Regions from separate parts of the Clostridium lamae genome, predicted to be linked through region 1. Evidence: a T-box and tRNA genes for the amino acid it is inferred to sense, from the RefSeq annotation. Region 1 holds a T-box; the other regions hold tRNA genes.

The links. The T-box of region 1 lies ahead of leuS (leucine--tRNA ligase). A T-box ahead of a tRNA ligase gene usually reads a tRNA of that ligase, here a tRNA-Leu.
Region 2: it encodes a tRNA-Leu, which carries the amino acid that the T-box ahead of leuS (leucine--tRNA ligase) is inferred to sense. The anticodon was not compared.
Region 3: it encodes a tRNA-Leu, which carries the amino acid that the T-box ahead of leuS (leucine--tRNA ligase) is inferred to sense. The anticodon was not compared.

The regions. Positions count from the first base shown of each region.
Region 1 is NZ_JASCQJ010000053.1:6,235-17,647, reverse strand. It holds gene QK892_RS16830 (vWA domain-containing protein) at 1-1,208, shown strand, start outside; gene QK892_RS16825 (hypothetical protein) at 1,437-2,093, shown strand; gene QK892_RS16820 (methionyl aminopeptidase) at 2,235-3,104, shown strand; gene QK892_RS16815 (HesB-like protein) at 3,188-3,520, opposite strand; gene QK892_RS16810 (rRNA adenine N-6-methyltransferase family protein) at 3,706-4,449, shown strand; gene QK892_RS16805 (TVP38/TMEM64 family protein) at 4,474-5,034, shown strand; gene leuS (leucine--tRNA ligase) at 5,062-7,512, opposite strand; T-box leader at 7,571-7,776, opposite strand; gene QK892_RS16795 (CoA-binding protein) at 7,953-8,321, shown strand; gene QK892_RS16790 (YccF domain-containing protein) at 8,350-8,712, shown strand; gene QK892_RS16785 (hypothetical protein) at 8,751-8,963, shown strand; gene QK892_RS16780 (hypothetical protein) at 9,162-9,656, opposite strand; gene QK892_RS16775 (J domain-containing protein) at 9,690-10,304, opposite strand; gene QK892_RS16770 (DUF5685 family protein) at 10,304-11,200, opposite strand; gene QK892_RS16765 (polysaccharide deacetylase family protein) at 11,374-11,413, shown strand, end outside.
Region 2 is NZ_JASCQJ010000046.1:953-12,365, reverse strand. It holds gene QK892_RS15880 (NADP-dependent isocitrate dehydrogenase) at 1-1,125, opposite strand, end outside; gene QK892_RS15875 (YeiH family protein) at 1,312-2,322, opposite strand; gene QK892_RS15870 (LysR family transcriptional regulator) at 2,429-3,310, opposite strand; gene QK892_RS15865 (hypothetical protein) at 3,367-3,648, opposite strand; gene QK892_RS15860 (hypothetical protein) at 3,777-3,980, opposite strand; gene QK892_RS15855 (ABC transporter ATP-binding protein) at 3,995-4,960, opposite strand; gene QK892_RS15850 (ABC transporter ATP-binding protein) at 4,963-5,931, opposite strand; gene opp4C (oligopeptide ABC transporter permease) at 5,944-6,870, opposite strand; gene QK892_RS15840 (ABC transporter permease) at 6,884-7,846, opposite strand; gene QK892_RS15835 (ABC transporter substrate-binding protein) at 7,913-9,619, opposite strand; tRNA gene QK892_RS15830 (tRNA-Leu) at 10,197-10,279, shown strand; gene QK892_RS15825 (PQQ-dependent sugar dehydrogenase) at 10,358-11,413, opposite strand, start outside.
Region 3 is NZ_JASCQJ010000045.1:8,639-20,051, forward strand. It holds gene QK892_RS15720 (MarR family winged helix-turn-helix transcriptional regulator) at 1-131, shown strand, start outside; gene QK892_RS15725 (ABC transporter ATP-binding protein) at 226-1,998, shown strand; gene QK892_RS15730 (ABC transporter ATP-binding protein) at 1,991-3,787, shown strand; gene QK892_RS15735 (deoxynucleotide monophosphate kinase family protein) at 3,854-4,369, opposite strand; tRNA gene QK892_RS15740 (tRNA-Leu) at 4,483-4,568, shown strand; gene QK892_RS15745 (DUF3592 domain-containing protein) at 4,753-5,283, opposite strand; gene QK892_RS15750 (serine hydrolase domain-containing protein) at 5,411-6,490, opposite strand; gene QK892_RS15755 (DUF561 domain-containing protein) at 6,879-7,817, shown strand; gene QK892_RS15760 (class I SAM-dependent methyltransferase) at 7,950-8,750, shown strand; gene QK892_RS15765 (GNAT family N-acetyltransferase) at 8,858-9,349, shown strand; gene QK892_RS15770 (hypothetical protein) at 9,376-9,861, shown strand; gene QK892_RS15775 (AraC family transcriptional regulator) at 10,027-10,908, shown strand; gene QK892_RS15780 (helix-turn-helix transcriptional regulator) at 11,107-11,413, shown strand, end outside.

The DNA.
Region 1 (11,413 bases):
AGGATAGTTTCTTTGGGCAATTTTTAGTAAGAATAGAGAGAAATATTAGGCTTAATATTACTTGGCCATTAGCAACTGTTCCTAAAATGCAGGGCTTCAGGATGTATTTTAACCCATTGCTATTCCTATCTTGTGATAAAAGAGAAATGCAGGCATTATTTAAGCATGAGATATATCATATTATGTATGGACATCATGAAAGAGAAAGAATTCTTAAGCAAAAATATACTAATCTTGCAGTTAATTTAGCAATGGATATATCTATAAATCAATTTATTAAAAATCTTCCTATGGAAAGCTATAAAATTGAAAGAGTAAATAAAGAGTATAGTGCTAATTTAAAAGAAGATAAACCAATTGAGGTTTATGCTGAAGAAATTGAGAAAGCAATTAAAACAAGATTATCTGAGAGCATTAAAGATGAAAAAAATAATGATATAGGTGATATGATAGATATTTCTAAAGCACATGATGTATGGGAAGAAAGTACACTTAATCAAGATGCTATAAAGGATATGACTAAGAAAACAGCAATTAGTTCGTATAATGGAAATGCACCTAAGGATATAGTAGGAATAATAAACTCTTATACTGAAAAAGCGGAAATTTCTTGGCAAGATTTACTTAAGAGGGTGATACCATCTTTAAGAGCTGGGGAAAAGAAAACTATAATGAGAAGGAACAGAAGACAACCTGAAAGGTTAGATTTAAGGGGAAGCCTTCCTAATAATGTTCCAGAAGTTATTGTAGCTTTAGATATAAGTGCTTCTATGAGCGAAGAAGAGTTTAATAAGATACTAATTGAAGTATTAGAGATTACTAGAACTAGAACAAATAAAATTACTGTAATAGAGTGTGATAATGAAATAAGACGTATTTATGAAATAAAATCTAAAAATGATATTAAAAAAAGATCAGCAAAAAATGGATCAACAAAATTCTCACCAGTATTTAAATATATAAGAGATAATAAATTAAGAAATTCTGTACTTATATATTTTACAGATGGAGTTGGAGAGAAAGAGTTAGAAGTTAAACCATTTAGACCTAATACAATTTGGGTAATAACTGGAGATGAAGATTTATCTTTAGAAAAGCCCTATGGAGAGATAAAAAGAATTTCTACAAATGTAAAAAAAGGTGAAGGTGGAACTGCTGGACTAGAAATGATAAAAGAATATCAACAAGAGCATGGTAGATATTTCTAATATAAGTATCTAAAAACTAGAAAATTAATAGTGAATAATCAGTTATGTAATTTAAAATAAAGAGAAAACCTATTAAAGGAGGTTTTCTCTTTATTCACATAGTTATTAATTTCTTAACATTTTAGTTTAAATTTATATAAGAATAATTGGGAAATTTATCCAATGGAGATATGAATACTAGAAATGTTTTATAATTTATGATATAATACGTCAATGTGGGGGTGTTTTATGAAATCTTTTAAAATAAGCAAGAATGCCAGTATATTGATTATAATTTTTGTTTTGTTTTCTAGTTTACTCATAAACGTTTACACTTCAATAATGAATTCTAGGTATAAAATATTAATAGGTAAGGAAACTTACAAGAGTATTGAAGAAATTAGAAACAGAAATGAAAGCTCACTAAGTACATTACAACAGTGTATTAAAGCTAAAAGTGTTAGTAATGAAGAGTTATTAGCTTTATATAAGAATTATAGTTCAATATCTAAGGAGTTTATAAATCTTTGGGCAAACTATAAGGAATACGGAAATGAAGAAATAATCTCATTAAATAAGAAATCAAAAATTTCAAATGAAGTTCCAAATGAGGTCTATTCAAGAGTTGAATGTCTATTATTTGAACATTTAAATTACGAAATGAAAACTCATTATGATAAGATCCTTTTGGAGGGGGAAGTACTAGATAACTTTACTGAAATATATAATATGAGTAATGAACTTAATACTTTTTATAATAATTTTAATGAAGTTAATATTAAAGATATAGATGATGATAAAAGAGAAATTACTTATATAAAAAAGGAGTATTGGATAGATATACTAAAGGGGATAAATTCTGTTATAGAACCTTATGGAGATTATGAATTTATACTTAAAGGATAATATATGGAGATTAATAAACTATAAAATAAATAGTGTATTAATCTCCCTTTTTCTTTTATTTGTGATATATTAAATATATAGATGATAAATAATACTATATAGTACATGGTAAAAACAAAGATAGTATTAAGGAGGTAGTTTATGGATTTAAATAGAAATGACCAATGTTGGTGCAATAGTGGCAAGAAGTATAAAAAGTGTCATTTAGAATTTGATGAGAAGTTAGAAGCATTAAGATATAAGGGATATGAAGTACCAACTAGGGATATGATAAAAAATCAAGAGCAAATTCAAGGTATAAAAGAAAGTGCTAAAATTAATAATGCTGTATTAGATTTAGTTCAAGAAAAAATAGAATTAGGTATGAATACAGAGGAAATTGACAAATTAGTTCACGATTTCACTGTTAATAATGGTGCAGTACCAGCTCCACTAAATTATGGTGGATTTCCTAAAAGCGTATGTGTATCAATAAATGACGTTGTTTGTCATGGGATACCAAGTGAAGATACTATATTAATGGATGGAGATATAGTTAACGTAGATGTATCAACTATTTATAATGGATACTATTCTGATGCATCAAGAATGTTTATGATAGGAAATGTAGCGAAAGAGGATGAAAGACTAGTTAAGGTTGCTAAGGAATGTTTAGATAAAGGATTTGAAGCAGTTAAGCCTTGGGGATTCTTAGGGGACGTTGGGGCAGCTATACAGGAACATGCAGAAGCTAATGGTTTTTCAGTTGTTAGAGCTTTTGGAGGACATGGAGTTGGTATAAAGTTTCATGAAGATCCTTTTGTTGCCCATGTTGGCAAAAGAGGAGAAGGAATGGTTTTAGTTCCTGGAATGGTATTTACTATTGAACCAATGCTTAATCAAGGAGATTATGAAGTTTTCGTAGATGAAGATGACGAATGGACAGTATTCACAGAAGACGGCGGTTATTCAGCTCAATGGGAATACACAGTTTTAGTTACCGAAGATGGAGCAGAAATAATTGCGTGGTAATAATGTATTATTATCAAAAATAAAAAACTCAAACTTTAAAGTTTGAGTTTTTTTGGTTTATGTTATCTAATTATTGTTGATAATTAGTGACATCCGCCACCGCAAGATCCACATCCGCCGCTTTCACTTTCAATTACAGGCTTTAGAGATAAACCTCTTCCTTCATTTTCTTCAGTTGAAAGTAGCTTGAATCCACCGAATTCATCAACTAGTTTTTCTTCTACAACGAAAACTATATCGTTAACTTTTTGAGTAACATCTCCATCTTTAGCATCGTCAACAGATATATTAAAAGCAGGGCCACTGCAACCAAAACCAGCTAAGTTAATTCTAATGCTATAGTTATCAACTTCATTTTCATCTAAGAAGTCCTTAAATTCTTTGTATGCTTCTTCACTTAATAATATTTTATCCATATTTACACCTTCTATTTCTAAATGATAATTTATATCACTAGTATAACATAGTAGCTTGAAATATCAAGAGTTTTTTGATGTAAAATAAAGTGAATTTTAATAAATATTTATTGTCAATAGATTACAGTATAAATATAATAGTATTTATAAGCAGTTTATACTTATTAGGAAGGGAAGTTTTTATTTTGAAGCCATATGATAAGAAGTACGTAAATGAAAAAATTAATGAATATAATAATTCTATATCCTTAAGAAGGATTGGAAATTTTGAAATAAAGAAGTTTAATAATAATAGTGAATATATAGATGGATATATGTATAGGAAAAAAGGGAAAAGGGATTTCAATGTTTTAGAACTACATGGACCAGATAATATTTGGATGAGGATATCACCTTTAGAAATAGAAAGTTCATACATGTTTATAAAGTATGCTAAGGGAAAAGTTGGAGTGGTTGGATTAGGTCTTGGATATGTAGCCCAAGAGCTAGCTAAAAAAACAGATATAGATGAAGTAGTAGTTTATGAAAAAGAGAAAGATATTATAGATTTATATAATTCTAACTTCGAAGAAAATGAAAAGATAAAAATAATAAATAAGGATGCTTTCGAAGCTGAGAGTGAAGACTTCGATTATTTTTACGTAGATATTTATGAATATAAGCTTAAAAGTAGAGTCGTAGAGGATTATGTAAAATTTAATAGACTACATAAAATAAAAGAGTATTTATTTTGGGGATTGGAGCATTTCCTTTTAAGTTGTAAATATGAAGAAATAGTATGGGTGTACATTCCAGAGTTATGGATGGAAATAAGCAAAAAAATATTTGGTGCAATGCAAGAATCAGATTTATTAAAGCATTATAGACAACTTGATGAAAAATTAGTAAGCAAGGTTCTAGCTGGATTTAAAGAAGCCCTAGATGATTAAAAAGGATTTGGTTAGTTTGTATTTATGTTTGATTTAGATAGTATTGTTAACTTATTTCAACAGTATAGCATGTACTCAGTACCTATATCTCTTATTATAAGCATTATTATTGCTTTATTAGGTATTGTTCCATCTATATTTGTTACTGGAGCAAATATAGTGTTTTTTGGACCTATTTTGGGGTTTATAATATCATTATTAGGAGAAGTAATAGGTGGATATATAACTTTTATAGTCTATAGATTAGGATTTAAAAAGAGTGTAGAAAATATAAAGAATAAACATAGATTATTAAATGCAATAGTAGAAGGGGAGGGGAATAAGGTAGGTTTCTTAATCTTTGAAGGAAGATTAATACCTTTTATACCTTCGGGACTTGTAACTTTAGCTGCTTCAATAAGTAATGTTAATGGTAAGATTTTTACTATAGCGACTTTCTTTGGTAAAATTCCGTCTATAGCATTAGAAGCTTTAGTTAGTTATGATTTAATAAATATTGAGCAAAATTATATAAGATTAGTGATAACCTTATTTGCAATAGTTTTATTATATTTTTCTTTAAAAAAATTAAAATTTAATAAATAAAAATAAGGCACATAATGTGCCTTATTTTTATTTAACTACTATATTTACTAATCTTCCTTTAATAACTATAACCTTAACTATATTTTTGCCTTCAGTTGCAGCTATTACATTTTCATTAGCTAATGAAGCAGCTTTAATTCCTTCTTCATCTAAATCAGTAGGAACATTTATCTTAGCTTTTATTTTTCCATTAACTTGGATTGCAATTTCAACTTCATCCTTAACTAAAGCTTTAGGATCAAATTTTGGCCATTCTTGATTAAAGATTGAATAATCTAATCCTAATTGACTCCACTCTTCTTCAGCAAAGTGAGGAGCAAATGGTGCTAAAATCTTTAAGAAATCAATACAAGTTTTCTTTAAGAATTCTAAGTTCTTAACATCTTCTTGTAAGTACTTAGATAAAGCATTTACAAATTCCATCATTCTTGCAATTGCAGTATTAAATTGCATCTTTTCAGCATCTTCAGTTACACCTTTAATTGCATTGTGTAACCAGAAGTTTAATTCTTTTTCTGCTTTATCAACAGTAGTTTTGCTATTATCACCTTTTTCTATTGCTTCTCTTGCAGTTTCAAGATATCTTTCAATTCTATCTACAAATCTTGCCACAGATTTAAGACCATCATCACTCCAAGCGCCACCTTCAACATATGCAAAACCAAACATTAGATACATTCTAAATACATCTGATCCATATTCAGAGATATAATCGTTTGGAGAAATAGTATTTCCCTTTGATTTGCTCATCTTTAATCCATCTGGTCCAAGTATTAATCCTTGGTGAGTTAAAGATTTAAATGGCTCATCAAAGTCTAGGTATCCCATATCTCTTAAAGCCTTAGTTATGAATCTAGCATATAATAAGTGCATACAAGCATGTTCTGGGCCACCAACGTATTTATCAACAGGAAGCATTTTATTTACTATATCCTTATCAAATGCTTTCTCTGAATTATTGCTATCAGGATATCTTAATTGATACCAAGATGAACAAACGAAAGTATCTAAAGTATCAACTTCCCTCTTAGCTGGCTTTCCACACTTTGGACAAGTTGTATTTACGAATTCATCACATTTAGCAAGTGGTGATTTTCCATCTGGTGCAAATTCAACATTGTATGGAAGTTCAACTGGTAATTGATTTTCAGGTACTGCTACAGTTCCACAATCTTCACAGTGTACTATTGGAATAGGAGCTCCCCAGTATCTTTGTCTAGATACAAGCCAGTCTCTTAATCTATAATTAACCTTTGCAGAGCCTAATTCCATTTTAGATAACTTCTCAACAATTTTTTCTTTAGCTTCTTCAGTTGTAAGTCCATCAAATTCACCAGAATTAACTAGCTTACCATATTCACAATATGGTAATTCATTATTTTCACCATTTTTACTAGTTATAACTCTTTCAATTGGTAAATTGAATCTAGTTGCAAAAGCAAAGTCTCTTTCATCATGAGCTGGTACAGCCATAACAGCTCCAGTACCATAAGTTGCTAATACATAATCACCTACCCAGATAGGAACTTCTTTATTATTTATAGGGTTTATTGCATAAGAACCTATAAATACTCCAGTTTTTTCTCTAGATAATGATTGTCTTTCTATATCAGATTGCTTTTTAGCTTCTTCTTTATAATTTTCAACAGCTTCTTTATTTTCTGCTGTTGTAAGCTCATCAACTAATGGATTTTCAGGAGCTAAAACTACATAAGTTACACCGTTTAGAGTATCAACTCTTGTTGTAAATACATCAAATTTTAAATCTGAATCTTTTACTTTAAATGTAACTTCCGCACCAGTAGATTTTCCTATCCAATGCTTTTGCATAGCTACTGTTTTTTCTGGCCAATCTAAAGTGTCTAATTTTTCTAATAGTTCATCAGCATAGTCAGTAATTTTTAAGAACCATTGAGTTAAGTCCTTCTTAGTTACTTCTGTAGAACATCTTTCACAAAGACCTTCAACAACTTGCTCATTAGCTAAAACTGTATTACAAGATGGACACCAATTTACAGGAGCCTTCTTTCTGTATGCTAATCCTTTTTCATATAATTTTAAGAATACCCATTGAGTCCATTTATAATAATCTGGGTTACAAGTTATAACTTCATTTTCCCAGTTAAACATAGCACCCATTGCTTTTAATTGTTTTTCCATAGTTTCAATGTTCTTATCAGTTGAATCCTTTGGATGAATTCCAGTCTTTATTGCATAGTTTTCAGCTGGAAGTCCAAATGCATCAAACCCCATTGGTTGGAATACATTATATCCTTGCATTCTCTTCATTCTAGCCCATGAATCAACAGGTCCATAATTAAACCAGTGACCTGCATGTAATTGGCTACCTGAAGGATAAGAGAACATTTCTAATACATATAATTTTTCTCCATCTTTATTTGGGTCGAATTTATAAAGATTAGTTTCTTCCCACTTATCTTGCCATTTTTTATCAATGGAAGTTCCGTATTTAGCCATTATTAATCCTCCTCTAAAATAACGTTTGTAAAAAAAATAAAAAAATCCCTCATCTCATTTAAGAGACGAAGGATATATTCGCGGTACCACTCTTATTAGAAAATAAAAATTTTCTCACTCAAAAATATAACGGGGGATTCCCCGTACTTGCTTTTAACAAGTAAGCTCATAGGCAAGTTCTTATAATTTATACACTGTTTTGCAGCAACCAACAGCTCTCTTAAGTATAGAATTTATAATACTACTCCTAATCATAGCAAAATATATAATTTTAATATACTCAATTATATATTCTATTATATTATAAGTCAACATTTAGAGAAGAGTTAAATTGAATTATATTAAAGGGATAGAAAATTATAAAGAGGTTAATATATTAATTGATTAAAATGTAATAGTTGTATATATTATAAATAAAGAATAGATTATAGGAGGTTATTATGGATATAAAGGAGTTAATTAAACTTAAGAATTGGGTTGTTATTGGCGATGTTAGTAATGAGTCAAAATATGCCTATAAGATACTAAATAAATTTGATGAAAAAGGTTATGCAGTAAGTGGAGTTCATCCTAAAGGCGGAGAAGGAATATATAAAACAATCAAGGAAGTTCCACATAATATTGATGCAATAGATTTATGCATAAATTCAAAATTAGGAATCGAATATATGAAAGAGGCTAACGAGTTAGGAATTAAGAATGTGTTAATACAACCAGGTGCAGAAAGTAAGGAAATATTAAATTACTGCAAAGAAAATGGTATAAATGCTATAGAAAATTGTGCATTAGTTCAATTAAGAAGTTTATAAATAAGTAATGTAAAAAGGTAGGATTTTTATGTCGTGTTTAGGAAATATTATATGGATTATTTTTGGTGGTTTTTTTAATGCTTTAGGATGGTTTTTTATCGGATGTTTATGGTCTATAACTATAATTGGGATACCTATAGGAAAACAATGCTTTAAAATGGCAAGGCTACAATTAGCTCCATTTGGAAAAGAAGTAGTTACTAAAAATGATGATGGTGCGAGTTTATTATTAAATATACTTTGGATTATTTTTGGGGGATTTGAACTTTGTATAGCTAATTTAATGAGTGCATTATTTTTATGTATTACTATTATCGGAATTCCATTTGCTGTTCAGTCTTTAAAGTTAGCAAAATTATCTTTAATGCCATTTGGTAAAGAAATAGTATAAATTATTTTGAAAATAAGATATGGTTAGGGGAGAGAATTTTGAATAGTGATGAAAATAGAATTGTTTTCAATGAAATAAAAACTTATGAGGAAGCTTATTTTTATAACTCTGATCCAATTGAGAGAATTAAATATGAAAAAAGTGAAGTTAAGATTGAAAAGAAAAAAAGTAAATTTTCAGAAAAATTATTAGAAGGTATAGGTGAAATTGCCGAAGGGATTTTAGAACTTGTATTTTCTTTCTTAGATTAAAAATAGGGATGCTTTGAATTCTTCTATGTTCTAGGAATAGATGAAAATAAAAAAATGACTATTAAAATATATATTATATTTTTCATAATTCCGAATGAAATGAGGAATTATTACCTTCAGTATAGAAAGGGATAAATATCATATGAGAGCGACTTGGAGTTTACGAGGTCGTACCGAATATGATATTTATCCCTTTATTTAGATTTTTGGATGAATTCTTTCTAAATAGAAAGATATTAATAATGTTAATGCATAATCAAAAACTAAAAAAACTACTTGTGCTAGTATCCAAAATAGCTGAATAGGAAGTTTAGTTATTTCTATTGCAATAAATGATTTAAATACAAAAAATGATAAGAAGAAAATAATATTAAAAAATATTATTTTTATAAGTATCTCTAAAGGTAGCTTATTTATCTTTTCTATATAGAATTTTACTATTCCATAAATCCCAAAAAATAATATATATAAAAGTATAATATTTATAGGAAGTATGAAAAATCCTAAAATAGACGAAGCTATATATACTAAAATAGCACTTTTCATTGAGCCTCTAATTAAAGCTACTGGTATCAAAAGAGAGGCTAGGGTAAGTATACTTATTGTACTAATAGGTAATAGTAGGTTTAAGTATAAAATGACGATTGTCAAAGCAATTAATATTGCACTTAAAGTAATTTCTTTAGCTTTCATAGATAAAACACCACCTAAGATTTCTCTCTTATTTTAACAACATCCTATTAGATCTCCGCCCATACATTCACACAGTGAGTCTAAACACCAAAGGTTTATACAACAATCACAAGTGTTTGCTGAAGAATTACCTGTAGTTCTATAATAGTTACCACTGTATGATGAAGTTCTTTGATGTAAAGAATTTAATGTTTGTCTATACTCAAAGTTATTAGGATCCATGTTAACAGCAGTTTGAATATGATTTAGACCAGCATCAAACCAGCCTTTATTAGTTAAAAGCACTCCATATAAAAAGTTCCATTCTGCGTTTCTGTTTTGAATTGAATTTAATCTTCTTTCTGCTTCAGCAAAATTTCTTGATTGAATTAATCTTCTTATTTCAGAGAACGTATAGCTATCATTAGAATTGCTATAAGAATTATTACTACTAGAACTATTATAATAATTATTTTGATTATTATCAGCATTCTTAGTTAACATATCATATGCGGTATTAATCTCTCTCATCTTTTCTTCTGCTAAATCTTTTAGAGGATTATCACCATATTGATCAGGATGATATTGTTTAATTAAATTTCTATAAGCTTTTTTTATTTCTTCTTGACTTGCACCTGGCTTTAAACCAAGAACTTCATATGGATTCATTATTTGCCACTCCTTTTATCTTCTCTAGTATTATTGGAAATTCCTAGATATTTGTCCATCATACCTAGTTCCAAAACATTTTTTAGTATATCTTCATTCCTTTTTAAAGGTAATCTTGCTAATATTTCTTTACAATTATATGAACAGTTAAGTATTGTAAATTCAAGTCTATCTTTAATAGATGATAATAGCTCTTCATAGGAGCTATTATTATTGTTGTATAAATAATTAATTGGATTAAACTTATTAGCCTTCATATCTTTTTGTAAGTCATCAAAGGCATCAATTAAGTATATCCATTTACCTAGTGTATAACCTAAGCTATATAAGTCATTCCTTAATTCGATACAATCATTAACCAATTCTTTGGGATAAGCTTTAAGAATATTACCTACTATGTCACTAAAAGGATGGCATATCTCATCTATTGAAGAGAAATTTTTATTGTTCTCAAGCTCTCTTAAAATTTTAAGATTAGTTTTGATTATATCATTTATTTCATCGATAGATTTATTTATCTTTTTTTGATAAGGATATAGTACTTTTTCAAGAACTTTACTTTTAATATCATTATCATCCTCTATATCATCTCTTATTTTATGATAATAAAGTGTCAAATTCATTGCAGCTGCGTATTGAAGAGCATCATTATTCATAACAACTGGCTTTTTGTCTTTAGGATGAACTATACAACGTTTAAGTTCGAAATCTGGCTCTTTTGTTGATAGTGAATCTAAAAGTACAGCTAGAAACGTCATGTCATAGTTTAACACCATTCTAGGTAGATTACCTGCACCGCTTTTTATATGAAGGCATAATCCACAATAATAACTTCTAAATCTTGTAAAATCCTTTACTTTAAGCTCTGCTTTTAGAGGAGTTACGTATCCAAACAATAAAAAACACTCCTTAAATAATAGTTTAGATTTATTATACAAAAATAAAATATCATAAACAATGATTTAAGAAAAAATAACGAAATATTAATAAATATACAAATTAAAAATTCATTGACATAAAAATGGTAAAAATGTATATTTTTCTTATACTTATTAAAGGAGAGAAAATTATGAAAAACTTTTTTAGAGTATCTTTAGTAATAATATTAT
Region 2 (11,413 bases), on a different contig from region 1:
TATTGCTAAATCTTTAGTCATACAACCTTCTTCTATTGTTTGTATAGAGGCTTTTTCTAAATTATTAGCAAAATTAATCAATTCATTATTCTTATCTAATTCTCCTCGTTTTCTTAAAGCTCCTGACCAGGCAAATATAGTTGCGATAGAATTAGTTGAAGTTTCTTTACCTTCTAAATGATTATAATAATGTCTTTGAACTGTACCATGTGCAGCTTCGTACTCATAATATCCTTCTGGTGATACTAGAACAGAAGTCATCATTGCTAAAGATCCAAATGCTGTAGCTATCATATCACTCATTACATCACCATCATAATTTTTGCAAGCCCATATATATCCACCTTTGGATTTTATCACTCTAGCTATAGCATCATCAATTAATGTATAAAAATATTCTATATTAATCTTTTCAAATTCTTCTTTATATTCTTTATCAAATATATCTTGGAAAATATCCTTAAATGTATGATCATATTTTTTTGAGATAGTATCCTTAGTTGCAAACCATAAATCTTGCTTTGTATCTAATGCAAAGTTAAAACAACTTCTAGCAAAGCTTTCAATTGATTTATTTAGGTTATGCATACCTAAAACCACTCCATCACCATTGAAATTATGAATTAACTCTCTCTTCTCTTCTCCACATTCATTTGTAAAAACAAGTTCAACCTTACCTTTGTCTTCTATTTTCATTTCAACATCCTTATACACATCACCATAAGCATGTCTAGCTATTGTTATCGGTTTTTCCCAATTTCTAACATAAGGTTTAATAGAGTTAACTATAATAGGTGCTCTAAATACTGTTCCATCTAAAATAGACCTTATAGTTCCATTTGGACTTTTCCACATTTCCTTTAAATTATATTCTTTTACTCTTGCAGAATTTGGAGTTATAGTTGCACATTTTACTCCTACTCCATATTTCTTTATAGCTTCTGCTGCTAAAACAGTAACTTCATCATTGGTTTCATTTCTATGTTCTAATCCCAAATCATAATATTCTGTTTTTAAGTCAATGAAAGGATATAACAATTCATCTTTAATAATGCCCCATAAGATTCTTGTCATTTCATCTCCATCCATTTCAACTAAAGGATTTATCATTTTAATCTTTTCCATTATTAGCCCCCTATCTAAATTTTTAATAAGTCAATTATACATTATAAGATAATCTTTTACAAATATCTTTTATATTTGAAACTGTTGTATTATAGCACTTATAACTTAATTGAAACCAATAAAAATAAAGCATGCAACGATGTTGTCTGCTTTATTTTTAAATGTACATTATAATATTAATTTATTCTAAAAGAAAATGCTAATAAGAATTATTACAAGAATTACTTGACTAACTCCAACTGCTCCCCCATATAATATAGCTCTAGGACCTTCTTTTATTAAATCTGAAATTTTAACTCTCATTCCAATCCCAGCAAGAGCTATTATTTCAAAATTCCCGCTTATCCATTTAAAAATTTTAGAAATTGATTGTGGGATAATTCCAATTGTATATAGTAAACACATTATAAAAAATCCAGTTATGAACCATGGAATATTTATTTTCCTTTTTTTCTGATTTTTTATATAATTAATATTTTCCTTTTCTTTTTCATTATTGTTTATATTTATTTTTTCATATACTAAAACTACAGCAACAAGCATTACTATTCTTATTATTTTAAATACAGTAGCTAATTTTACTACATCATCAGAAACAAATTTTGCTGATCCTATAACTTGCCCAACAGATTGAAGTATTCCCCCCATCATGGCAGATGTTTGTAAAACTTCATGATTATATAGTTTTAAAGTTATTGTTGGTAATAGTATCATAAGTATTGCTCCAATAACATTTACTATAGTTATGGCAATGCCCTTATCAGAATCCTTTGCATTAATTACAGGAGCTGTTGCTCCTATTGCAGAAGATCCACAAACTGCATTACCTGATGCCATAAGTAAACAATACTCCTTATTAAACATTAACTTTCTTCCTAGCCAATAGGTTAATAGTATAGTGATTGTCATTTGTAAAACAATAAAAATAAGTCCACCAAATCCTAATGATAAAATTTCACTTAAATTAATATTTGCTCCCATTAATACTATTGCATAATTTAAAAGATCCTTTTCTGCAAACTTAGTTCCTTCATTATACTTTTTATTTTTAAACAAAGTATTTCCTGCAAATATTCCTATAAATATTGCAAAGCTTGCTGCACCTACTGTTGTAAACTTTTTTCCTAGAATTTCTGATGCTATTCCAATAATTATACAAATAATAATACCAGGTAATATATGCTTTATTTTATTCAAATTAAACACCTCAATATCTATTCGTTTTATATACCTGAAATTAATTATATGTGTTATTTACATAAAATAAAAATATTAATATTTTATTATTATAATAACTATTTACTTATATATGTTTCTTTGAATATTCAATAAACGTTTTCATATTATTAGAAATAAACTTATCACTATGTAAGATCAAAAATAAATCTCTTTCTATTTTTCCTTCATTTAATCTAAACATATATAGTTCTTTACTTTTAATTTTATCTCTAACAACTCTATACGAAAGACATCCTACACCTAAGTTTGCTTCAACAGTTTTTTTAATTGCTTCGGTGCTACCTAATTCTAAAAAAGTATTAAATTTTATATTATTTTTCTTAAGAAACATTTCTGTATGCTCTCTTGTACCGCTTCCTTCTTCTCTCATAATAAGCTTTTGTTTTTCAAGCTCTTTTCCTGAAATCTCTTTATACTGCCTAAGATTATTTTCTTCTCCACAAATAAATACCAGCTCATCTCTCCATATAGCTTCTTTCGATATTTCTTCTGAATTAATATCACCCTCAACAAATGCGAAGTCAACTTTATTTTCTAAGATTAACTTTTCAATATGCTTGGTATTCCCAATTATTAGAGATATTTCGATATCTTTAAATTCACTAGAATACTCTCTTATTATTTCAGGAAGTATATATATTCCTATAGTCGTGCTTGCACCTATTATTAACTTTCCTTTCAGATTTAGATTTATATCTCTAATAGTCTTTACACTTTCTTCATATAAATTTAGTATTCTTCTAGTATAATTTAAAAAAACTTCTCCTTCATGTGTTAAATATATCTTTTTGCCTATTCTATCAAATAATTTCACTTCTAATTCTGATTCTAATTCATTTATACTTTGACTTATTGATGGTTGACTTATGTACATTTCTTTTGCAACCTTGGTCATATTTAAATGTGTTGCAGTTTCATAAAATATTCTAAGTTTTCTAAAATTCATTTTTCCCTCTTTTAAACATTATAAAAACTCAGCAAAGGCTGAGTTTCTACTCAATTTTATTTATCTACATCCTCATAATCTACGTCAATAACTTCACTATTAGAATTATCAATACTCTCTACCTTATTGTCATTATATGATTTATACTGATATGTAGAGTTATTTGCTGATTTAGTCCTTTTTTTACCATCTATATATCCCTTAATTTTAAAAATTATAAATATAACTATTAGTACTGGAATTAGGAAAATTAAAAGATTAAGGGCTAAATAACCAACAATCCCAATTACTAATATAGAACAAATAATATAAATCCAAGTCTTGATTCTATCATTCATATTAATATACCTCATTATTATTAATAATATTATTTTTCTCCACCTTGGACTTATTATACCATAGGTAAGTTATTATTTCAATAAATGATATTATTTATTTCTTTAAAAGGTTATATATACTGTTTGTTTTATACTCCCCAAATAAATAAGAGTAATTTAGCAAATACCATAAATATTATCATAACCCCAAATACTATTGGAAAAATAATAATATATTGTGAAAACATTATAGATACCAATTCTTTAAATTTAGGTTTATCATTAAATCTTTCACTATCATATTTTTTAATTTCTCTTCTATTATTCTTTTTTTCATTATTTATTTTAAACATTATTTCCCCTCACTTTAAACCAAGTGACATGCTACAAAATGATCTCCACCAACATTTTTGTATTCTGGTTCTATCTCCATACATCTTTTTTCTGCATATGGACATCTTGTGTGGAATTTGCATCCCTTTGGTGGATTTGATGGACTTGGAATATCACCCGTCAATATAATTCTATTTCTTTTAACTGTTGGATCTGGTAGTGGTATAGCAGAGAAAAGTGCTTTTGTGTATGGATGTAATGGATTCTTATATATTTCTGCCTTAGGTGCCTTTTCTACTAAATTACCAAGATACATTACTCCAACAGATGTACTTAAATGTTCAACTACTCCTAAATCATGAGAGATAAACATATAAGTTAAATCCTTCTTTTCTTGTAAATCAGATAAAAGATTTATAATTTGAGCTTGAATAGATACATCTAAAGCTGATACAGGTTCATCTAAAACCATAAAAGATGGATTTAAGGCAAGTGCTCTTGCAATCCCTATTCTTTGTCTTTGACCACCTGAAAATTCATGTGGGTATCTATCTATTTGATATTCAGCTAGTCCACATATTTTCATAGTTTCAAGCACTACATCTCTTGCATGATTTTTAGAAACCATTCCATGATGAATAAGTGCTTCTCCTATTGATTCACCAACTGACATTCTAGGATTTAAAGAAGAATATGGATCCTGAAAGACAATTTGCATATCAGTTCTTAGTTTTCTTAAATCATTTTTCTTTAAATCATGAATATCTTGACCTTTATAAAATACATTTCCTTCCGTTTTCTCTAAAAGTCTAAGTACCACTCTACCCGTAGTACTTTTTCCACATCCAGATTCACCAACAATACCTAAAGTTTCACCTTTATTTATTGAAAAACTTACTCCATCAACAGCTTTTACATTCCCAACTTTTTTTTGCATTATTCCACCCTTAATAGGGAAATACTTTTTTAGAGATTCAACTCTTAAAATTTCTTCATTCATTCTTATTCCCCCTCGTACTTAAAGCATGCTACTTTATGCCCTTTTTCTATAAATTTCAATTCAGGCTGACCTACTTTACACTTATCAAAGCAAAATTCACATCTATCACTAAAATAACAATTATCAGGCATACCTATTGGACTTGGTACTTGCCCTGGAATTGAATATAATCTTTCTTTATATTCATTTAATATAGGTTTAGATTTTAATAAGCCAACTGTATATGGATGAGTAGGATTAGCAAATATAGTCTTAACAGGCCCTTCTTCTATTACCTTTCCAGCATACATTACAACAACATAGTCAGCCATCTCTGCAACAACTCCTAAATCGTGAGTTATTAATAAAATTGACGTATCTATTTTTGTTTTTATATCTCTCATTAAATCTAATATTTGGGCTTGAATAGTAACATCTAGAGCTGTTGTTGGTTCATCTGCTATCAATAGTCTCGGATTACAACTTAATGCCATAGCTATCATTATTCTTTGTCTCATTCCACCGCTTAATTCATGTGGATATCTATCTACAACTTTTTCAGCATCAGATATTCCTACTAAAGAAATCATTTCAATTGCTACTTTTCTAGCTTCCTTTTTGCTAACTTTTCTATGTAGTATCACTGATTCCATTATCTGTTTACCAACAGTAAATACTGGATTTAAAGATGTCATTGGCTCTTGGAATATCATAGATATTTCATTACCTCTAATACTTCTTATTTCATGATCAGATAGCTTTAGTAAATCTTTTCCTTCATAAAGAACTTCACCATCAACTATCTTACCTGGGGAATCAACTAACCTCATTAAACTCATAGCTGTTACACTTTTCCCACATCCTGATTCACCAACTACACAAACTACTTCACCTTTTTTAATCTTGAAACTAACATCATTTACTGCTTTTACCGTCCCAGCATCTGTGTAAAAATACGTTTTTAAATTTTTAAACTCTATTAAATCATTCATAATTAAACCTCCTTACCTCTTTAGTTTTGGATCAAGTGCATCTCTTAGCCCATCACCTAATAAATTGATAGCCATAACAGTTAAGAAGATAAATATTCCTGGTGGTACCCAAAGCCAAGGTCTTTGCATTAAATCAATAAAGTTATTTACAGATTGAATCATATTACCCCATGAAGCTGCTGGAGGTGCAACTCCCATTCCCAAATAACTTAATGCTGATTCTGTCATTATAGCAGAACCTATATTTAAAGTTGCTGATACTATAATTTGTGGAACGACATTCGGAATTAAATGTTTGAAAATTTGTCTTGAATCCTTAAGTCCTAAAGCTTGTGCCGCTTGCATAAATTCTTGTTCTCTTAGTGATAAAATCTGGCCTCTAACTAATCTAGCTATACTTGGCCACGCTAAAAGCCCAATAATTAACATAACATAAAAAATTCTTACGTCTGAGCTTACATTTAAATCTGACATTATAGCCCCTAAGATGATTAATATAGGTAAAAATGGTATGCATAAGAATATGTCAACTATTCTCATAATAACAGTATCAATTTTTCCACCATAATATCCAGCAATGGCACCTAGTGCTCCACCTATAATTACCTCTATAATAACAGCTACAAAGCCAACTAAAAGCGATATTCTTCCTGCATACATAAGTCTAGTTAATATATCTCTCCCTAATAGATCAGTTCCTAACAAATAATATCCACTAGGCGGTTGCTTTTTCATAGCAAAATTCATTGTGTCAGCAGTATATGGTGTAAATAATGGACCAATAAAAGAAAATAATACCATAAAAATTAATATTCCAAGTCCAACCATAGCTAACTTATTTTTTCTAAGTCTTCTAATAACCATTTTCCATGGAGATAATGATTGTGATTTATCTATAATAACTTCTTTCAGTTCATTTTTTTCTAATTTAGTATTCATAACCATTCCCTCCTTACTTTAATCTTATTCTAGGATCTACTAAAGCATAAGTAATATCAGATATTAAACTTCCAAGTAAAGTAAGTATAGCAACTAACATATTGAAGGCCATTAAAAATGGAAAATCTCTAACATTTAAAGCATCAAAAGCTATTTTACCAATTCCAGGCCAAGCAAAAATTGTTTCTGTTATCATAGCTCCAGTAAATAATCCTGGAAGTGATAATCCAAGTATTGTAACTATTGGAATTAAGGCGTTTCTTAAAGCGTGTTTATATATAACAACAGATTCCTTTAATCCCTTTGCTCTTGCGGTTCTAATATAATCTTGTCGTATAACTTCTAACATACTTGTTCTTGTATATCTCATTAAAGATCCTACTTGTAATACAGTAAGCACTAAAAACGGTAAAACCATATGGTACAATACATCCATAAAGTACTTAATTCCTGTAGCTGAGCTTCCAGTAGTAGTCATTCCACCTACAGGGAAAATCCTAAAATCAAAAGCTAATAATTTTATAAACATAAGTCCTAAGAAAAACGAAGGAAGCGATATTCCAATTAGTGCTAAAACAGTGAAAAACCCATCTACAAATGAGTATTGTTTAGTCGCTGATACAATTCCTATTGGAACAGCAATTAAAATACTAGCAACTAAGGATGCTAAGGCTAGAAAAAATGAATTCCACACATAGGTGTTTATAACACTTACAACTGGTTGCTTAAATTTTAATGAATCTCCTAAATTTCCAGTTGCAGAGTTTTTCATCCATGTTATATATCTTGTGACTACAGGTTTATCTAGACCCATACTTTCTTTTAATTCTTGTTTTTTCTCTTCTGTCATATTTGCATTTGCTTTACTACTAACATAATCTCCCGGAGCCTTTGCAATTATAAAAAATACAATAATAGACACTCCAAATAAGACTACTAGCATTTGCAGAAATCTTCTAACTATATAAGTTATCATTTTTATCTCCTTTCTATAATTAATAGTGCTTAGCCTAATTAATTATAGGCCAAGCACTTGTAAAATTTATTCTAAAGTTAATTTATAAAGACTTTGCCAGAAATCTTTATATGGAGTTATTTCATTCTCAAATCCCTTAACTCTTGAGTTAACAGCCCACATATCTCTTCTTTGATATAAGTAGATATATGGAAGATCTTCATTAAGAACATTATATAATTCTTTATAAATTTCTTTTCTCTTTTCGATATCTGTTTCTTTCACTCCTGCAGCTAATAATTCATCAACCTTAGCATTAGAGTATGAAATTTTATTTTGAGCTCCACCAGTACCAAATACACCAGTAGAATCTGCTGCAGGCGTTAATCCCCAAGCCATGAAGTACATTTCAACACTTCCATTATCAACCTTTTCTAATACTCCGTTAAATTCCATTTGTTCTGCTTCAAACTTAACTCCAATTTCCTTATAGTTTGCTTGAGCAATTGGAATTAATGCATCATTAACAGAATTTGGACTACTTGCAGTAAACTTAATTTCAAGTTTAACTCCATCTTTTTCTCTTATTCCATCAGAACCAACTTTCCAACCAGCTTCTTCTAATAATTCAATAGCTTTTTCCTTATTGTATTCATAATCATTTTCACCTTCAGCGTAAGCCCATGATAATTTTGATTGTGGTACATTAATTACATCCGCAAATCCACCAGCATAAACAGCATCAACAACTTCTTTTCTATTTAATCCATATGCTAAAGCTTGTCTCACTTTTTGATCTTGGAATTTAGGATTAGTAAAGTTAAATCCAATATATCCATATCCATTAGTTGGGAATATGTGCAAGTCTAGGAATTGAGAATCCTTTAGAGCTTGAACATTATCTTGGCTAACTGTTACCATATCCATGTCAATTTCACCAGTTGTAAGCATTTGCATTCTTGTTTCTTGTGAAGTAACCTTATAAATTATATTTGGTATATTTGGCTTTCCTAGATGATAGTTTTCATTAGCTACTAAAGTAACTTCTTGACCAGCTACTGTTTTAACTAACTTATATTGTCCTGCTCCAAGTGGAGTCTTATGGAAGCCTTTAATATAATCTAAGCTACCTTGTGTATAATCCTTACCATAATAAGCTTTAGATAAAATACCTGCTGTAAAATCATATATAGCATCTGCATTTACTTCTTCTAAAGTAAATTCTATATTCTTATCATCAATTATATTAATACCTTCAATAGTTGATGCTGTACCTTCTTTATATGCTTTTGCACCTTTAATTTTTGTTGAATTAACAAAGTCTGTTGGTCCATCATAAGTTGCATCTGAGCCTACTATATATGTGAAAGCTACATCTTCAGTAGTTAAAGGTGAACCATCAGAGAACTTTAATCCATCCTTTAATGTAAATGTATATTTTAATCCATCATCTGAAATTTCATACTTTTCAACAAGAGCTTCTACTGGCATACCAGCTCCATCAACTGTTAGAAGTCCTTCAAATACAGTATTTGTTATATATACATCATATGCTGACTCTGCATAAAGTGGATTAAACACTTCTTCTGGTGCATCTATACCAACAACTAAAGTATCCTTTCTGTCTGTTACTGGATTTTTACTTGGATCAGCAGCTGGAATATATCCTTCTACTGCACTACTTGTATCTACTGGTGTTGTTGTCGTCGGTGGTGTTTCTACCTTCTTACATCCACCAAGTACTAACACTCCTGTTAAAGCTAATGTTAGTACAGATATCATTTTCTTTTTCATTAATATTGCCCCCTCTTCATTCTCCTTTTAAAATAATTTAAGTAAGTATTAAAAATTATTATATAATTCCCTGTTATTAACCTCCTTTTTAATAATTTCTTATTCTACTAACAGCGAATATTATTTATTTGTTTTGCATATTTTTAATTAATCTATTCATTTGTATATATAGATATATAGATTAAAATTATTAAAAGAAAATTGAGATTTAACACATTAATCATGCAAGATCATTAGTAGTTTAAACTCAACTTCGCTGTTATATTTATACAAATAATACCTTATTATATATTCATTGTCAATGCATATTTTAGCAATTATTTAAAAATACTTATATTTTTTTGATATATAAAGATATAATCGCTTGTAGTATCTAATATTTATCAATAAACATGTCACTTTTCTTTGTTTTTATCAATTGATAATATATATTATATATTAATTATTATTGTATATTATATTTAACAATTTTTTTATTATGCCTATGAGTGCAAATATTTTTAATATTACTAAATTCTTTCTAAAAATTTTTACTTGCTATTTTAATCCAGCTCTGATATAATAATTTTTGCAGTCAGTCGGCATGGCGGAACTGGCAGACGCACATGACTCAAAATCATGCGGGAAACCGTGAGGGTTCGATTCCCTCTGCCGGCACCAAGTATATTAAAAATGGATTTATCAGTAAGTACCTAAACTTACTGATAAATCCATTTTTATTTTCATCATTATCTATATTCACCTCGGGCTTAATTTAATAATCTTATCATCCCCTATATTAACATTACCTCTTCCGTCCTTATTACTTGTTGTAATGTAAATTGATCCATCTTCTCCTTCAATCACTTCACGTAATCTTCCATATTTGTTTTTTAATAATAATTCTATGTTATTTACAACAGTCCCCCCTTGGTCTAATGATATAACAAGTAACTGCTGTCCACGCAAATTAGAAACTAACAACTTTCCTTTCCAAGGTCCTTTATTTAAAAACACTATTCCTGATGGTGCCCATGTTATATTACCACTATTAATTAATGGTCCTTGTGCTTTAATTTTATTAGAAATTTCATCTCCTTGGACTATTGGCCACCCATAATTTGTACCTGGCAATATGATATTAATCTCGTCATGAGCTGTTTGTCCATGCTCAGATTCATATAATACATTATCTTGATTCCATGTTAAACCTTGTGGATTTCTGTGCCCTAAACTATAAATTAAAGAGTTGCTAATTGGATTATCTTTAGGAATACTTCCATCTAATTCTATTCTTAATACTTTTCCTGCCAAACTATTAACATCTTGTGCTAAAGCAGAATTCCCAGCATCTCCTGTTACTATATATAATTTATTGTCCTTTCCTATCTTTATGCGTCCTCCATTACGAGTTTCTGCCCCTGGAATTTTATCTAAAATGACTTTGTCAATGTTGGCTTTATTATCGCTTTCAATCAATCTAACTACTCTATTATAAATTTTATTTTCTTCTAAATAAGAATGCATTACATAAATATATTTATTCTCTGAGTGGTTTGGATCTAATACAATCCCAAGTAACCCTGCTTCCACTCTATTTACAAAAGGTGAAGTGAATTTAATTAATGGTTCTAGGTTAAGTTTACTATTTTCAATTATTTTAATCGTACCTGACCTCTCAGTAAAATATATTTTACCTTCTTTACTTATATCTATCGCCCATGGAATATCTAGATTTTCTGCTATAACTTCTATTTCATATGGAAATTCACTCGCTGAAGATAAATCAATTTCTATACTCTCTTTCCGTAATAA
Region 3 (11,413 bases), on a different contig from region 1:
GTGAAAGAATTAATATCCATATTATAAAAGCAATGGATGATTTTGAAGATAAAATAACAAAAGGTATATCAGATGAAGACCTAGATAAGTTTATTGATATCATTAATAAACTAAAAAAGAATATTGAATAGATTTTTTAGTTAAAATAGTTAGGCACCTTACAATAAGGTACCTAACAATAATATAAATACTATATGTTAGTAAAACAATAAAAGGAGAAAAAACATGTTAAAAATATTTAAGTATTTAAAATCAAAAGACTGGTTATTTATATTAATTAGCTTAGTGTTTATAGTAATTCAAGTTTGGCTTGATTTAAAACTACCTGATTATATGTCAGATATAACAAAGCTAGTACAAACTCCAGGATCTGAAATGTCTGAAATCTTGAAGGCTGGAGGATTCATGCTTTTATGTGCATTTGGTAGTTTAATAGCAACTGTTATAGTTGGATATTTTATTTCTGGCATAGCAGCTGGACTTTCAAGAACTTTACGTTCTAATGTATTTAGAAAAGTTGAATCATTTTCAATGAATGAAATAAATAAATTTTCTATTCCTAGTTTAATAACTCGTTCAACAAATGATATAACACAAATTCAAACAATAATAGCTATGGGACTTCAAGTTATAATCAAAGCACCAATAACAGCTATTTGGGCTATAACAAAAATTTCAAGTAAAAGTTGGCAATGGACAACAGCAACTGTAGTAGGTGTAGTTGCATTAATTTTAGTTGTAACAATAGTATTTTCATTAGCATTACCTAAGTTTAAAATAATACAAATTCTAACAGATAATTTAAATAGAGTTTCAAGAGAAAATCTAACAGGAATTAGAGTAGTTAGAGCTTATAATGCAGAAGAATATCAAGAAAATAAATTTAAAGATGCAAATAATACAATAACAAAAACTAATTTGTTTATAGGAAGAACTATGGGGATGTTAATGCCTTCAATTCAAATAATAATGAGTGGTTTAACACTAGCTATTTATTGGATAGGAGCTTATTTAATAAATAATGCTGCTGGAATGGATAGAGTTAATGTATTTAGTGACATGATAGTGTTCTCTTCTTATGCAATACAAGTAGTTATGGCATTTATGATGTTAGTAATAGTATTTATAATGCTGCCTAGAGCACAAGTAGCGGCTAATCGTATTAATGAAGTATTAGAAACTCCACTTACAATAAAAAATGGAACACGTACATCAGATGAAAAAAATAGCGTTGGTGAAATTGAATTTAAAAACGTTAGCTTTAAATATCCAGATGCAGATGTTTCAACTGATTATGTTTTAGAAAATATAAGCTTTAAAGTGAATAAAGGTGAAACTGTAGCATTTATAGGATCAACAGGTTCAGGTAAATCAACATTAATTAACTTAATCTCAAGATTTTACGATGTAACTTCAGGTGAAGTATTAGTTAATGGAGTAAATGTAAAAGAATATGATAAGAATTATTTAACAAATAAATTTGGATATGTTTCACAAAAAACAACAATGTTTAGTGGAACTGTAGAATCAAACGTTTCTTATGGAGATAATGGAAAGCAAAAACAAGGAATAGAATCAGTTAAGAAAGCTGTTGCAATTGCTCAAGGGAAAGATTTTGTAGAAAAACTTGAAAAGCAATATGAAAGTAAAGTTTCTCAAGGAGGAACAAATCTTTCAGGGGGGCAAAAACAACGTTTATCAATAGCTAGAGCTATTCATAGAGATCCTGAAATCTATATTTTTGATGATTCATTCTCTGCTTTAGACTATAGAACTGATAGAGTATTAAGATCAGTATTAAATAAGGAAACTAATGGTGTAACTAAACTTATCGTTGCTCAAAGAATTGGTACAATTAAAGAAGCGGATAAGATAGTTGTATTAGATGAAGGAAAAATAGTTGGAATAGGCAAACATAAGGAACTTCTAAAAACTTGTGAAGTGTATAAAGAAATAGCATACTCACAACTTTCAAAGGAGGAGCTTGAAGATGAATAGACATGGTGCACCAGCAATGGGAGGCAAACAACAAAAAGCAAAAGATTTAAAAGGAACATGGATTAAACTTTTAAAGTACTCAAATTCCTATATAGCATTGATGATAATAGCTGTTATATGCGCTATAGGAGGAACGGTATTTACAATATTAGGGCCTGATAAAGTGAGAGAAATAACAAATTTAATTATGCAAGGCATAATGACTGAAATTGATTTAAGTGAAGTTAGTAGAATAGGTATGATATTAGTAGTATTCTATTTATCAGGTTCATTACTTTCTTATGGTCAACAATTTATATTAACAACAGTAACTCAAAAGATAGCTAATAAGTTACGTAAAGATATTTCAGAAAAAATGAATAAGCTTCCATTAAAGTATTTTGATTCAACTAGTCATGGAGATATTTTAAGTCGTGTAACTAATGATGTTGATACAATTGGACAAAGTATGAACCAAAGTATTGGAACTTTAGTTTCATCTATAATTTTATTTGCTGGTTCATTAATAATGATGTTTAAAACAAATATTTTAATGAGCATAGCTGCTATAGTAGCTACAATTATTGGTTTTGCTCTTATGATACTTATAATGGGCAAATCACAAAAATACTTCTCTTCTCAACAAAAAGAACTTGGAAAAATAAATGGGCATATTGAAGAAATATACTCTGCTCATAATATAGTTAAAGTTTATAATGGTGAAAAAAGTGCTATAGATAAGTTTGAAGAAACTAATACTAGACTATATGAAAGTGCTAGAAACGCACAATTCTTATCAGGACTTATGATGCCAGTTATGGCTTTTGTAGGAAACCTTGGATATGTAGCAGTTTGTGTAGTTGGTGCTACTCTTGCCTTTAATGGTAAAATAGAATTTGGTGTTATAGTAGCCTTTATGATATATATAAGATTATTTACTCAACCATTATCACAACTAGGTCAAGCAGCAACAAGTTTACAATCTGCAGCAGCAGCATCAGAGAGAGTATTCGATTTCTTAGCTGAAAAGGAACTTGAAGATGAGTCAAATAAGATAAAAGTTTTAGAAAATGTTAAGGGAAATGTTGAGTTTAAAAATGTTAGATTTGGATATGATCCAGATAAAATGATAATAAAGAATTTTTCAGTTAAGACTAAAGCCGGTCAAAAGGTTGCCATAGTTGGACCAACAGGGGCTGGTAAAACTACTATAGTGAATTTACTTATGAGATTTTATGAATTAAACTCAGGACAAATATTAATAGATGGTGTGGATACTAAAACTATTACAAGAGAAAATGTTCATGATTTATTCTGCATGGTACTTCAAGATACTTGGTTATTTGAGAGTACAGTAAGAGATAATATAGTTTATAACAAAAAAGGTGTGTCAGATGAAGAGATAATTAAAGCTTGTAAAGCAGTTGGAATTCATCACTTTATAATGACTTTACCTCATGGTTACGACACTATATTAGATGATAAGACAAATCTTTCAGCTGGACAAAAGCAACTTATAACGATAGCAAGAGCTATGATTGAAAATGCTCCTCTTCTAATATTAGATGAAGCAACAAGTTCAGTAGATACAAGAACGGAAATATTAATTCAAGAAGCTATGGATAAGCTTACTGTTGGTAGAACATCATTTGTTATTGCCCATAGATTATCTACTATCAAAAATGCAGATTTAATATTAGTAATGAATGACGGAGATGTTATTGAAAGTGGAAATCATGTAGAATTACTTGAAAAGGGTGGATTCTATGCTGACCTTTATAATAGTCAGTTTGAATCTTATGAAGAATAAAGTAATTAATAGATAGAATTAAGTAAAGGAGTATATTTATATCTTTAAATATACTCCCTTTATTTTTTATAAAATATCTTTAATAATTAAGTCTATTTCTGATATTTCTTTATCTGTGTATGTAATAATATCATAATCATAAGAATAATCATCTAGAGCTCTTTCTGTTGAATGATTATTTTGCTCAGATGTTAAATTATTTTTATAATCAACTCTAGTAATATGAATTGATATTGTTCTTCCTATATTTTTTAAACATTCTATTTCTCTTGGGAATCTTGCATCTGGAATGATAGCAATATCAAAATCATCTTTAACTAGGTTAAGTATTCTAAGTAGCTCATTGATTACAAACAATTCATCTTGAGTTCTCATTTTGTCACCTAATTTTTGAAGTATATCTCTTCCAACTTCATCCTTAAGGCCATTCCAATTATAAACTTGGGTAGCCACCATTTTTAAATAGTCCGCATAATGAATTATAAATACTCTTTTCCCATTAGCCTCAAGAATATTTTCAAGCTTATTTGCAAGTGTGTCTTTACCATGTCCAGCAGGGCCAGAAATTGATATGCATTTCATTAATAGCATCTCCTTTTCTTTTGATATTAATTTTCCTTAAAGATTATAACATAATATAATAATTATATATTGAAAAATATAATATAATAAATTAAAATATATATTATAGATTTGCAGATGTGGCGGAATGGCAGACGCATCATCTTGAGGGGGTGACGGGGGAATCCTCGTGCGGGTTCAAGTCCCGCCATCTGCACCATAAAAAAACTGTTTCAATTAATACTTGAAACAGTTTTTTTTTACTTTTCAGGAATTTATAAAAAGATTACCATGTGAATAACTTTTTATAAATTCCTTCCTTCAGTGTACAAATAGATAAATAGCATATGAGTGCGACTTGGAGCGTATGCGACGGAGCAACGAATATGCTATTTATCTATTTTTTACTTTAAGGAAATTAAGTTATTTGGTAATAGCACTAAACCAATAAATGATAAAGAAATAAATAATATACTTACTATTAAAAAAATTTTTATACAAGGATTTTTGGTAAATCTTAAAACATAACTTTCTTTTGGATTGCTTGGGTTATAATAAACGGCTAATTCACTGCCTATTGGAAATTTATCTATTAATATATTTCTAGAAACATGAGCATTTTTACTAATAACTAAATTGGTGTCTAAAAAGTTATTTTCAATTTCTGGATTAATATTCTTAAATGATGATGATTTAGTAATAATCCAGCTATATTTTAAACGTTGATTATAAGTTACATCATTTACAATATATTCAACGATAGGATAGTATACACCTTTGTTACCCAATAATGTGTACTTAGTAACTTTACCAATTACAATTTGATTAGCTCTTTCTAAAATATTCTTATCTCTATTCTTAAAAAATAGTGTTAATATCAAAAAAATTATCCCTTCAATAAAAAATATAAGAAAAAATAAAATGCTTGTTTTCATAAATCCTCCCACCTTTCTATAACAATTTTAACATATAATTACAAAATTTATCCTTACAATAAAATAAACTTAATATGCAATCACTTTTTATTATTAGTAATCAATATAAAGATACTTTACCTATGATTCACGATTTGTGACTTAGTTCGGTCATTATTTTCGCACCTATGGCAGTCATAGGTATTTTTTTTGAAGGGGAGATATTTGAAAGAATAACTACTCCAATCTTCTTTTTTTTATTAAATGCAATATAGCTATTAAAATTACTCGTTCCTCCGTTATGCCAGATAATATTATTTTTTGTGTCAATAATCCAAGCCATTCCTATTTTATCCATATTTATATTCATTTTTTCATACATAAAATTATTAGAATTTATAGCTTTGAATTCTTTGCTAGTATTATTTATATAATCTGTATTTGAAGCCATATATAAATCTAAATATTTTGCCATATCTTCTATATTAGAGATGATTGCTCCTGCTGGAATATATCCATCATCTTGCTTCCAGTTCCAATAACCTTTTAAATTTCCATTGCAAGTAGCAACTTTTGTATTTTCAAGATTTAAATCATTCACAATAAACTCGTTCATTAGAGTAACAAAGTCTTTGTTATAAACTTTTTCTAAAACTAGTCCTATAACAGAAATGCCAAAATTTGAATATTTAAATTTATAATCTTTATTTTCTAAATCAATATTTTTTACTGAGTTTAGTATATTTTCTTTGCTAATACCATAAAAATCATTATCTTCACTAAATTGATTATTTATCATTTGTTTATCAAAATAATAGGATTTATAGCCGGAAGTATGAGTTATAAGTCTTTCTATTGTAGGATAATACTTATCTTTATCAATATCTAAATATTTACTAATAGAATCGGTAATACTTATTTTGTTTTCACTTATAGCCTTTGAAAGAATTAGAGATACGAAAGTTTTACTAATTGAGCCAATTTCATAATCATATTTTGTATAATCTTCTTGTTTTCCATCTTTACCATAAGTTTTATAATCTATTTCTCCATCTTTTATTATAGCTACGGAAATTTTAGTATTATCATCATCTTTAGTTACGTATTTTATCATATCATTTGAACTCATATTCCCTAACTGATTTAATTGATAGATTTTGTAGATAAATATTATTATTCCAATTAAAATAACTATTCCTAACAAAATTAAAATAACTTTTAAAATCATTTTTTTCACTCCAATACAACTCCAATATAAATTACTATTTTGTAATTAGTTATTAATATAAATATATCACTAATTTTCAATATATTACCTGAATTTAGAAGTTATATCACAATTTATTTAGTTATTGATATTTAGATTTTTTTATTTCGCGTATTATACAGTCCATATTTAACCTCCAAGTACAAATATGTGAATATTATATGAGTATTAATAAAATTAAACATTTCAATATTTACTTAAAATTAATAATAGAACTTTATGGTATAATTAAGTTAATTTTATGAATATTACATAAACTCTGAATTATATTGTATATATAAGGTCTACATAGAAAAAGAGGATAGATTTCTTTGTATAATGGGTTTATGGAAGAATGGGAGGAAAACAAATGAAATTAACAAAAGTATTAGGAATTAAATATCCTATAATTCAAGGAGCTATGGCTCAAATTGCAACAGCTGACCTAGCTTCAGCAGTATCTAATGCAGGTGGCTTAGGAGTTATTGCTAGTGGAGGTTTTACACCAGAGAGAATAAGAGAAGAAATTAGAAGGTGCAAAGAATTGACAGACAAGCCTTTTGGAGTAAATGTAATGCTCATGCATCCAGATAAAGAGGAAATAGCAAGAATTGTTGTTGAAGAAAATGTTAAAGTGGTTACAACAGGAGCAGGATCACCAGCACCATATATGAATATGTGGAAGGAAGCTGGAATAATTGTTATACCAGTAATACCGAATGTAAAGATTGCTAAGAAAATGGAAGCAATAGGTGCTGATGCATTAGTAGCAGAAGGGACAGAAGCAGGTGGACATGTAGGGGAGAGCACTACTTTAGCTCTAGTTCCACAAATTGTTGATGCTGTTAATATTCCAGTAGTGGCAGCAGGTGGAATAGCAGATGGAAGAGGAATAGCAGCTGCATTTGCATTAGGAGCACAAGGAGTTCAAGTGGGGACTAGATTTATAGCAACATATGAGTGTCCTGTTCATGAGAATTTTAAAAATGCAATTTTAAACTGTGGAGATGCAGATACTGTAGTTACAGGTAGAACACTAGGAGCACCTGTAAGAGGGATAAAAAATCCTATGACAATAAAGTTCTTAGAGTTAGAAAAAAAGGCGGCTAGTAGAGATGAGTTTGAAGAGTTAGGAACAGGAGCACTTAGGAAAGCAGCTATAGATGGTGATATGGAAAATGGATCTGTAATGACAGGTCAAATTTCAGGGATTATAAATAAAATTACATCTGTGGAAGAAACTATAGAATCTATGCTTTCAGAGGCCGATGAAGTGTTTAATTCCATAGGAAAAATAAAGCTTAGATAAGTACTAATCAAGGAATTTTAAATTAAAATTTAAGAGTCTATAAAACAAGGGAGCTGTTGCAACAGCACCTTTATTATTTATAGAAATAGGGTATATTTTATTTAATATGTTAGTTTATGGAAGGAAACTGTTATGAATAAAGAAATGAAAAAGAATGCAGATAGATTTACTGGTTTTGCTGACACCTATGAAAGTGCTAGACCTACTATGCCTAAATATCCTATAGATATTATTATAAGATATCTAGGTAAGAAACCAAATAATGTTGTTGATTTAGGATGCGGGACAGGCTTATCAACAAAAGTATGGAATGATTCATGTGAGCAAGTTATTGGTATAGAACCTAGTTTAGATATGCTTAAGATAGCTAAAGAAAAACAGAATAATAAAATTAAATTTATTAATGAATATGCCAATAATACAGGACTAGAAAGTGAATTTACTGATGTTGTTGTCTGCTCTCAATCATTCCATTGGATGGAGCCTAGTTCTACATTAAAAGAAGTTTATCGTATATTAAAGAAAGGTGGTATTTTTGCAGCTATAGATTGTGATTGGCCGCCAGTATCAGTATGGCAAGCAGATAAGGCGTATAATGATTTATATAAAAAAGTTAAAATGATTGAAGCTGATTCACCTGATATAAAGGATACATTTATTAGATATTCAAAAGATAGACATCTTGAAAATATAGAACAAAGTGGATATTTTAACTATGCAAGAGAAATACTCTTTTCAAATAGGGAAAAATGCAATGCTGAAAGGTATATTAATTTAATTTTAAGCCAAGGTAGTACACAGATGATATTAAAAAAACAGCCTACTTTAATTCAAGATGATATTCAAAGTTTTAAAAATGAAATCTATAAAATATTTGAAAATAAGGAGTTTGAAATAGATTTTTCATATTGTATGCGTATAGCAGTTAAATAAAATTACATATGTGAAAGAGTCTATAGAAACTGTGATTTCAGAGGTAAATGAAGTGTTGAGTATAGCATTGTTATATAGTAGTTAAATGAGGGGGTGGGATTAATAAAATGGAATTAAATATAAAGAAAATTAATTATAAAGAAGCAAAAGAAATTTCAAAATGGATTTATAATGAGCCATATACAATGTATAGCATGGATGGAAGTGATGATTGCATAGATGAAATTCTTAATGAAATGTATTTTTCTGCTTTTGATAAAGAAAATAATCTTATAGGTTACTATTGCTTTGGAGAGTCGGCTAAGGTTCCAACAGGAAATGAATTTGGAGTTTATGATTGCAAAGATAGTATAGATATTGGTTTAGGGATAAAACCAATATTATGTGGGCAAGGATTAGGGCTTAAATTTTTATGTGAAGGAATAAACTTTGCTAAGAATAAGTTATTGGCTAAAAGGATTCGTTTAACAGTGGCAAGTTTTAATCAAAGAGCAATTAAAGTATATAAACGAGCAGGGTTTGTAAAAGTTCATTCATTTGAAAGAATTGCAGAGGCGGGAAGAACTGATTTTCAGGTTATGATTAAAGAATTATATTAAATAATATACTTTTGAAGGGGTAAGACATGGGGAGTTTTGGATTTTCTTATATTGGATTGATTTATTTATTAATGCTTTTTATTCCAAACATAATTTGGACAAAAAATATGCCTATAGGTTATAACGAAATAATGACAGAAGAGAATAAAATACTATTAATATTTGAAAGAGTTGGTCAATTTGCTGTAAGTTGTTTAGCAGTAATATTTACAAACTTTAATATCAACAATTTATCTATATGGAGCCTTTGGTTACTATCATCCTTTAGTATTATGATATTATATGAAGTTTGCTGGGGAAGATATTTTAGAAGTAGTCGTACTTTAAAAGATTTTTACGGAAGTTTTCTTGGTATTCCAGTTCCACTTGCAAGTTTACCTATAATGGGATTCTTACTTCTTGGCATATATGGGAAGGTAGTATGGATGATTATAGCTATATCAATTCTTGGAATTGGTCATATAGGCATACATTTGCAGCACCTAAATAATATTAAGGTGAATAATAGATGAGCTTATTGTTATAATATGCATTGGAAAGGTACATTATATATAGTATAAGGTTAGATTTATAATCTACTTAAATGTAAATATTTATTCCGATTAAAGCCGTATAAGAACTATCGGGTATAGAAATTCCCTTCTTGATATACTTTTTTATGAAAGGAGGTCATATTTATGGATTCGCTAAGACAAATGAATTTGGCAATGAAGTATATTGAAGATAATTTAATAGAAACAATCGATTTTATGAAATTATCTCAAATAGCAGCATGTTCAGAGTATCATTTTAGGAGGATGTTTTCATTTTTATCTGGGATGTCACTGAATGAATATATAAGACTTAGAAGGTTAACTTTAGCAGCTACTTTATTACAAAATAAAAATAATAGGGTTATAGATATTTCATTAATGTTAGGTTATGAATCACCAGATTCATTTACAAAGGCTTTTAGAAACTTTCATGGGATTACACCATCTAAGGCAAGAGAAAGCAATGCATCCTTAAAAGCATTTCCACCTATGACTTTCCAATTAAAAATTCAAGGAGGAATAGAAATGAATTATCGTATTGTTGAAAAAGAAGGATTTAAAGTTGTTGGTGCAAAGAAGAGGATTACTCTTATTTATGAAGGGGTAAATCCTCAAATGGATTCTATGTTTGAGGGGTTGTCTATAGAAGATTTTAAGGAATTAAAACAGTTATCAAATATAGAACCAAGTGGAATAATATGCGTATCAGCTAATTTTGATGGGGAAAGAGTAGAAGGATCAAAAATAGATCAATATATTGGAGTAGCTACAAATAAGTCTGTAGACGGTAAATGGAGTGTTTTAAATGTAGAAGCAAGTACATGGGCAGTGTTTACAGTAGTAGGTGATTTCCCAAATACACTTCAAGATACTTGGGCTAGGATATATTCTGAATGGTTTCCTACATCAGGTTATGAATCAACAGGTGGTCCTGAAATACTTTGGAATGAAGGTCCAGACACAAGCAAAAAAGATTTTAAAAGTGAAATTTGGATACCAGTAGTAAAATCTAATAATAATTTGTAAATATATTATAGATTCTAAGAGTTTATAATACAAACATCATTATATTTATAATATAATATGTAATATAGAGAGAATAAAATATTCTAGACTACATTTCTATCAAGTAATTATAGAGTGTAGTCTTTTTAATATATGTTAAAGAATAGAACTCTTATATGTCCACTTTTTAATATAAATAAATTAGGGTTGGGTGATAATATGAAGGGAAATAGGTTATTTGAAATAATATATATTTTATTAGATAAGAAGAATGTTAAGGCAAAAGAGTTAGCAGAGCATTTTGAAGTATCACAAAGAACTATTTATAGAGATATAGAAGATTTATCTCAGGCTGGGGTTCCTATTTATATGACTAAAGGTAAAGGTGGAGGAATAAGTCTTTTATCTGACTTTATATTAAATAAAACAGTTTTATCACAAGAAGAAAAGAAAGAAATATTAACAGCTATGCAAGGTCTTAATGCTGTTAACCAAAATGAGTTTAATGGGGCATTATCTAAATTAA